2 regions of the Mesorhizobium sp. NZP2298 genome follow, and region 1 is predicted to be linked to the other one. Evidence: riboswitches for the same ligand, from Rfam matches in the RefSeq annotation. Region 1 holds a riboswitch; the other holds the start of a gene.

The links. A riboswitch is a leader RNA that binds a small molecule or an ion and turns the genes downstream of it on or off. The one in region 1 is predicted to bind S-adenosylmethionine.
Region 2: another riboswitch for S-adenosylmethionine. It lies ahead of metX (homoserine O-acetyltransferase MetX); the one in region 1 lies ahead of EB231_RS34165 (O-succinylhomoserine sulfhydrylase).

The regions. Positions count from the first base shown of each region.
Region 1 is NZ_CP033365.1:7,205,768-7,209,175, reverse strand. It holds gene EB231_RS34170 (ceramide glucosyltransferase) at 1-403, shown strand, start outside; gene EB231_RS34165 (O-succinylhomoserine sulfhydrylase) at 437-1,627, opposite strand; SAM riboswitch at 1,684-1,761, opposite strand; gene EB231_RS34160 (2'-deoxycytidine 5'-triphosphate deaminase) at 1,858-2,952, shown strand.
Region 2 is NZ_CP033365.1:1,705,039-1,708,446, reverse strand. It holds gene EB231_RS08305 (prephenate/arogenate dehydrogenase family protein) at 1-733, opposite strand, end outside; gene hisC (histidinol-phosphate transaminase) at 772-1,881, opposite strand; SAM riboswitch at 2,029-2,106, shown strand; gene metX (homoserine O-acetyltransferase MetX) at 2,214-3,383, shown strand.

The DNA.
Region 1 (3,408 bases):
ACAGCCGCTTGGCCGGCGCACGCTTGGCGAGATCTGGTCGCGCCAGGCCCGCTGGGCGCGCCTGCGCCGCGTCACCTTCCCGCTGTTCTTCGCGCCCGAAATCCTGACTGGCGCGGTGGTGCCGCTGCTGCTTGCGCTGGTTGCGGCGGCAGGCGTCGGCTTCAGCTTGCCGCTGACTGCCGTCGCCGTGCTGGCGGCCTTCTACCTCCCGGAATGTGCACTGGCCTGGTCCAAGGGCTGGTACCTGTCGCCGCGCATGGTCGCGGCGATCGTGATGCGTGACCTGATCCTGCCGGCGATGTGGGCACGCGGCTGGCTCGGTGGCGCCGTCGACTGGCGCGGCAATGCGATGACCATCGGCACCAAGGCCGCCGAACTTGAAGAGGCACCGTCGCGCGCTTGAACCCGCCGCAGGCGACGCTGCCTGGACGGCCTGCTATTTGGCGGCTTTCAACGCCTGTGCGATGTCTTCCAGAAGGTCGTCGGTGTCTTCCAGGCCGGCCGACAATCTCAGCGTACCAGGCCCGATGCCGAGTTCGGCGCGGGCCTCGTCGCTCAAATTCTTGTGCGTCGTCGTCGCCGGATGGGTGATCAGGCTCTTGGCGTCGCCAAGGTTGTTCGAGATCAGCACGATGTCGAGTGCATTCTGCAGGGCGAAGGCAGCCTGCTTGCCGCCCTTCACATCGAGGCAGATCAGCGTCGAGCCGCCCGACATCTGCTTCTTGACGATATCGGCCTGCGGGTGGTCGGCGCGGCCGGGATAGATGACGCGAGCAATCTGCGGCTGTTCGGCGAGAAAGTCGGCGATCCTGCCGGCGCTCTCCGTCTGCTGGCGCACGCGCAGCGGCAGTGTCTCCAGGCCTTTCAGCAGCGTCCAGGCATTGAAGGGCGACAGGCTGGGACCGGTGTGGCGGAAATAGTCGTGCAGGTTCTCGTCGATCCACTTCTTGTCCGACAGGATCACGCCGCCCAGACAGCGGCCTTGGCCATCGATGTGCTTGGTCGCCGAATAGACGACGATATGCGCGCCAAGCTGCAACGGCTTTTGCTGCAAAGGCGTGGCAAAGACATTGTCGACGACAAGCCGTGCGCCGATGGAGTTGGCAAGCGCGGCAACCGCGGCGATGTCGACCACTTCCAGTGTCGGGTTGGTCGGGCTTTCCAGGAAGAAGAGCTTGGTGTTGGGCCTGACCGCCTTTTCCCAATTGGCGATGTCGGTGCCGTCGACCAGCGTGGCCTCGATGCCGTATCGCGGCGCCAGCGTCTCGACCACCCAGCGGCAGGAGCCGAACAGCGCGCGCGCCGCCACGATATGGTCGCCGGCCTTGACGCTGCACAGAAGGGCCGCCGTGACCGCGGCCATGCCCGATGCCGTGGCGCGCGCATCCTCCGCGCCTTCGAGCGCGCACATGCGCTTTTCGAACATGTCGACGGTCGGATTGGCGTAGCGCGAATAGATGAAACCCGGTTCCTCGCCCTTGAACCGGGCTTCGGCCGCCTGCGCCGTTTTGTAGACATAGCCCTGCGTCAGGTACATCGCTTCGGAGGTTTCGCCGAAGCCGGAACGCAGGGTTCCGCCATGCACGAGGGCTGTCTGAGGCTTCCAGTTGCGCTTCTTGGTGCTCATCGCTTTGTTCCAGACACAAAAAAACCGGCCGCGAAAGTCGCAACCGGTCCATACGGCCTTGCGGCCCGACGGTCCTTTAGCGACTTGTTTAACGTGGCTGCAAGCCGACCGGCCAAATCACCACGGGATAACGACCCTTTAGACCCGTCCCACGCTTGCGTCAATTGCCGGCTTCATTAAGAGGTTTGTACCAAGCGGGTTCGACAAAGCCTGCCTCTAGGAGCGAAGCCTTGCGAGAGACGGGCATTCTTCCCGATCAGGACATTTCGGCGCTGTTCCAGTCTGGCGCGCTGAAGTCGCCGCGCGCGCTCGATGCCGACCAGATCCAGCCGGCCAGCCTCGATCTGAGACTCGGCGAGCGGGCTTGGCGAGTGCGTGCCTCCTTCCTGCCCGGCCCCAATCACAAGGTTTCGGAGAAGCTCGACCGGCTTAAGCTGCACGAGATCAATCTTGCCGACGGCGCGGTGCTGGAAACCGGCTGCGTCTACATCGTGCCCTTGCTCGAGAGCCTGGCATTGCCGCCGGAGATTTCCGCCTCGGCCAATCCGAAAAGCTCGACCGGGCGGCTCGACATCTTCACCCGTGTCATGACCGACCGTGGCCACGAGTTCGACAAGATCGCGGCCGGCTACAACGGTCCGCTCTATCTGGAAGTCAGCCCACGCACCTTCCCGATCGTGGTGCGCACCGGTTCGCGCCTGTCGCAGATACGCTTCCGCACCGGCAACGCGCTGCTCTCGGAGGGCGAACTGCATGAATTGCACCGTGCCGAGATGCTGGTCGCCACCGAGCCGCCGAATATTTCGGGCGGCGGCATCGCGCTGTCGATAGATCTCAATGGCGACAAGGAGGGTCTGGTCGGTTATCGCGGCAAGCATCACACCGGCCTTGTCGATGTCGACAAGCGCGGGGCGCAGGATGTCGTCGATTTCTGGGAACCGATCCACAAGAGCGGGGCCGGCGAACTGGTGCTCGATCCCGACGAATTCTACATCCTCGTCAGCCAGGAAGCGGTGCACGTACCGCCGCTCTATGCCGCCGAGATGACGCCGTTCGACCCGCTGGTCGGCGAATTCCGTGTCCATTATGCCGGCTTCTTCGACCCGGGCTTTGGCCATTCGGCGGCCGGCGGCACCGGCAGCCGGGCCGTGCTCGAAGTGCGCAGCCACGAGGTACCCTTCATCCTCGACCACGGCCAGATCGTCGGCCGGCTGGTCTACGAGCACATGCTGAAGCGGCCGCAGGCTCTCTACGGCACCGATCTCGGCTCCAACTATCAGGCGCAAGGCCTGAAGCTGTCCAAGCATTTCCGCGCCGCGCGGTGATCCTCCCTGGTTATGTCAGTGGCGGAAAAGATATTCTTCCGCAGCGCCGAGGCAGGCATGGAAATGGCCGATAAAGAGTAGCTCTCGCACGGTCAGACGCTTCCTGCCCCTTGGTCTGCTTCGTTTCATCAAGCGGAGAGCTTGAGCCCGCACCCAATGGGAACAATTGCCTGTTGAGGCATCCAAGGACATGCGCTCTCGCGGAGTCGATGCCGCAAGCCTGGCCGCTGTCGTTCAACTCGTCGGCGCGCAACGCGGATGTCATGCGATCCGCATTGCGCATGAGAAAGTTCACCTGCGTATTTGAGTATCCGGTGGCTAGAAGGCGGCTTGATATTGCCGATCGGGCTTCACGGTAGGTTTTTGGACTGCATTTTCCGGCAGCGTAAGCGGTCGAGTAGAAACAGGCGAGCGCCAGCACTATGCCTGTGAACGCGAGGCTCGGCCGGATGCGTC
Region 2 (3,408 bases), 1.8 Mb from region 1:
TGTTGTGCAGGCACACGTCCCGCCACATGGTCGGGTCGGAGGCGGCCAGGCGCGTGAAGTCGCGAAAGCCGGAGGCGGAATATTTGATGACTTCCGTCTTGGTTACCGATTCCAGATCGTCGGCGGTGCCGACGATGTTGTAGGCAATGATGTGCGGTAGATGCGAAACAATGGCGAGCGTCATGTCGTGATGCTGCGGGTCCATCGTGTCGATGTTTGCGCCGCAGCGGCGCCAGAATTCCGACAGCTTCTCCAGCGCGTCCGGATCGGTGCCCGGCAGCGGCGTGAAGATGCACCAGCGATTGTCGAACAGGTCGGCGAAACCCGCATCCGGACCGGATTTTTCGGTACCCGCCAGCGGATGGCCGGGAATGAAATGCACGCCGTCAGGCACATGCGGCTGCATCTGCGCGATGACGGAGGCCTTGGTCGAGCCGACATCGGTGAGGATCGCGCCCTTCTTCAGCGCCGGCGCGATCTCCTGCGCCACCGCGCCGGACGAGCCGACCGGCACCGAGACGATGATCAGATCCGCATCGCGGACCGCTTCCTTGGCATCGGTCGTGTAGGAATCACCCAGCCCAAGCTCCTGCGCCCGCGCCAGCGTCGCCGTGCTGCGGGTCGAGATGGCAACGTGGCCGGCAAGGCCCTCGCGGCGGATGACGCGGGCCAGCGACGAGCCGATGAGGCCGATGCCGACCAGCGCGATCTTTTCAAACATCGGTGATGTCATGTCGTTACAGCTTTCGGGCGTTACAGCTTTCGGGCGTTCTAGCTTTTCAGGAATGTCGCGAGCGCGGCGACGACGCCGCGATTGGCCTCTTCTGTGCCAACGGTCATGCGCAGCGCGTTGGGGAAGCCGTAGCCGGAAACACGCCGCAATATATAGCCGCGCGCGGTCAGGTAATCGTCCGCCGCCGCCGCTGAATGCTTCTGGTCGTCGGGAAAATGGATGAGGAGGAAATTGCCGACGCTGGGCGTCACCCGCAGTCCGAGCCCGGTCATCTCTGCGGTCAGCCAGGTGAGCCAGGTCTCGTTGTGCGCCACGCTGCGCTCGACATGGGCGCGGTCGCGGATCGCGGCGATGCCAGCCTCGATCGCCGTCGCATTGACGTTGAAGGGGCCGCGCACGCGATTGATGGCGTCGACGATGTGCATCGGCCCGTACATCCAGCCGATCCGCGCCCCGCCAAGGCCGATCTTGGAGAAGGTACGCGTCATCACCACGTTCTCGGCGCTGCCGACCAGCTCGATGCCGGCTTCATAATCGTTGCGGCGGACATATTCGGCATAGGCCGCGTCGAGCACCAGCAGCACGTTTCGCGGCAGGCCGGCATGCAGGCGGCGCACCTCCTGGAACGGCACATAGGTGCCGGTCGGATTGTTGGGATTGGCGAGGAAGACGATTTTCGTGCGTGGCGTGACGGCGGCCAGCATCGCATCGATATCGGCACGCTCGTCGGTCTCCTTGACCGCGATCGGCGCGGCGCCGGCAGACTGGATGTAGATCTTGTAGACCATGAATGCATGTTCGGTGAAAATCGCTTCGTCACCGGGCGCGAGATAGGTTTGTGCCAGCAGGCCCAGAATCTCGTCGGAACCGTTCGAGCAGATGATATTCTGCGCATTGAGCCCATGCACCTCGGCGATCGCCTCGCGCAGCCGTTTGGCGGTACCGTCGGGATAGATGTCGAGTTTGGCGGCAACCTCACGCGCGGCTTCGATCGCCTTAGGTGAGGGGCCGAGCGGGTTCTCGTTCGACGACAGCTTGTAGACCTTGGCGACACCGGCCGGCGCCGTGCTCTTGCCGGGCACGTAGGCGTCTATGTCCATGATGCCCGCGCGCGGGGTTGGACGTGCCTGATCCGGTGTGTGGTTCATTTTTGCAAAATCCGTCGAAAATGCCTCCATCCGGAGGCCGCAGCGGAAATACAAGCCATGGACGGCAATGTCGAGAGGCGGCGGTGGGGCCAGCGCCGGCACAGCCTCCGGCATTGACGGCGAGGCGGGCGAGTTCTAGAAGGACAATGACAGTTCCGTGGTGATTTGGCCGGTCGGCTTGCAGCCACGTTAAACAATTCGCTAAAGGGCCGTTTGCGTGACGTAACCGGCTTTGCGAAGGCAATGCCGGTTTTTTATTGTCCGCGGCCGGCCGGACAAAACGCGTCGGCGGCGATTTTTCGTCGGGCACGATGCAGCAAGTGAGTACGTGAATGGCCGCTCTGCGCGCAGGAAAGACCAACAACGAGGCCGACCAGCCGTCGAGCCCGGTGTTGCGCTTCGGGCCCAATAAGCCGCTCAAGCTCGACGCCGGCACGCTTTTGTCGCCATTCCAGATCGCCTACCAGACCTATGGCACGCTGAACGATGCCCGCTCCAATGCCATTCTCGTCTGCCATGCGCTGACCGGCGACCAGCATGTCGCCAACACCAACCCGGTAACCGGCAAGCCGGGCTGGTGGGAAGTGCTGATCGGCCCCGGCAAGATCATCGACACCAACCGCTTCTTCGTCATCTGCTCCAATGTCATCGGCGGCTGCCTCGGCTCCACCGGCCCCGCCTCGACCAATCCCGCCACCGGCAAGCCCTATGGGCTCGACCTACCGGTCATCACCATCCGTGACATGGTGCGCGCGCAGCAGATGCTGGTCGATCATTTCGGCATCGAGAAACTGTTCTGCGTGCTCGGCGGCTCGATGGGCGGCATGCAGGTGCTGGAATGGGCGTCGAGCTATCCCGAGCGTGTCTTTTCAGCGCTGCCGATCGCCACGGGTGCCCGCCATTCCTCGCAGAACATCGCCTTCCATGAAGTTGGCCGGCAGGCCGTCATGGCAGATCCGGATTGGCATGGCGGCAAATATTTCGAGCATGGCAAGCGCCCGGAAAAGGGCCTGGCGGTGGCGCGCATGGCGGCCCACATCACCTATCTGTCGGAAGCCGCGCTGCATCGAAAATTCGGCCGCAATTTGCAGGATCGCGACCACCTGACTTTCGGCTTCGACGCCGACTTCCAGATCGAAAGCTATCTGCGCCACCAGGGCATGACCTTCGTCGACCGCTTCGACGCCAACTCCTATCTCTACATGACGCGGTCGATGGACTATTTCGACCTCGCCGCCGATCATGGCGGCAGGCTGGCGGATGCCTTTGCCGGCACCAAGACCCGTTTCTGCCTGGTGTCGTTCACTTCGGACTGGCTGTTTCCGACCGAGGAGAGCCGCTCCATCGTGCACGCGCTCAACGCCGCCGGCGCCTCGGTGTCCTTCGTCGAGATCGAGACCGATCGCGGCCACGACGCCTTCCTGCTCGACGAGCCGGAACTGTTCGCCGCCATCAACGGCTTCATCGGCTCGGCGGCCCGCGCAAGAGGGCTGAGCGCATGACCCCGCAAAGTTGCAGACTTTCAGG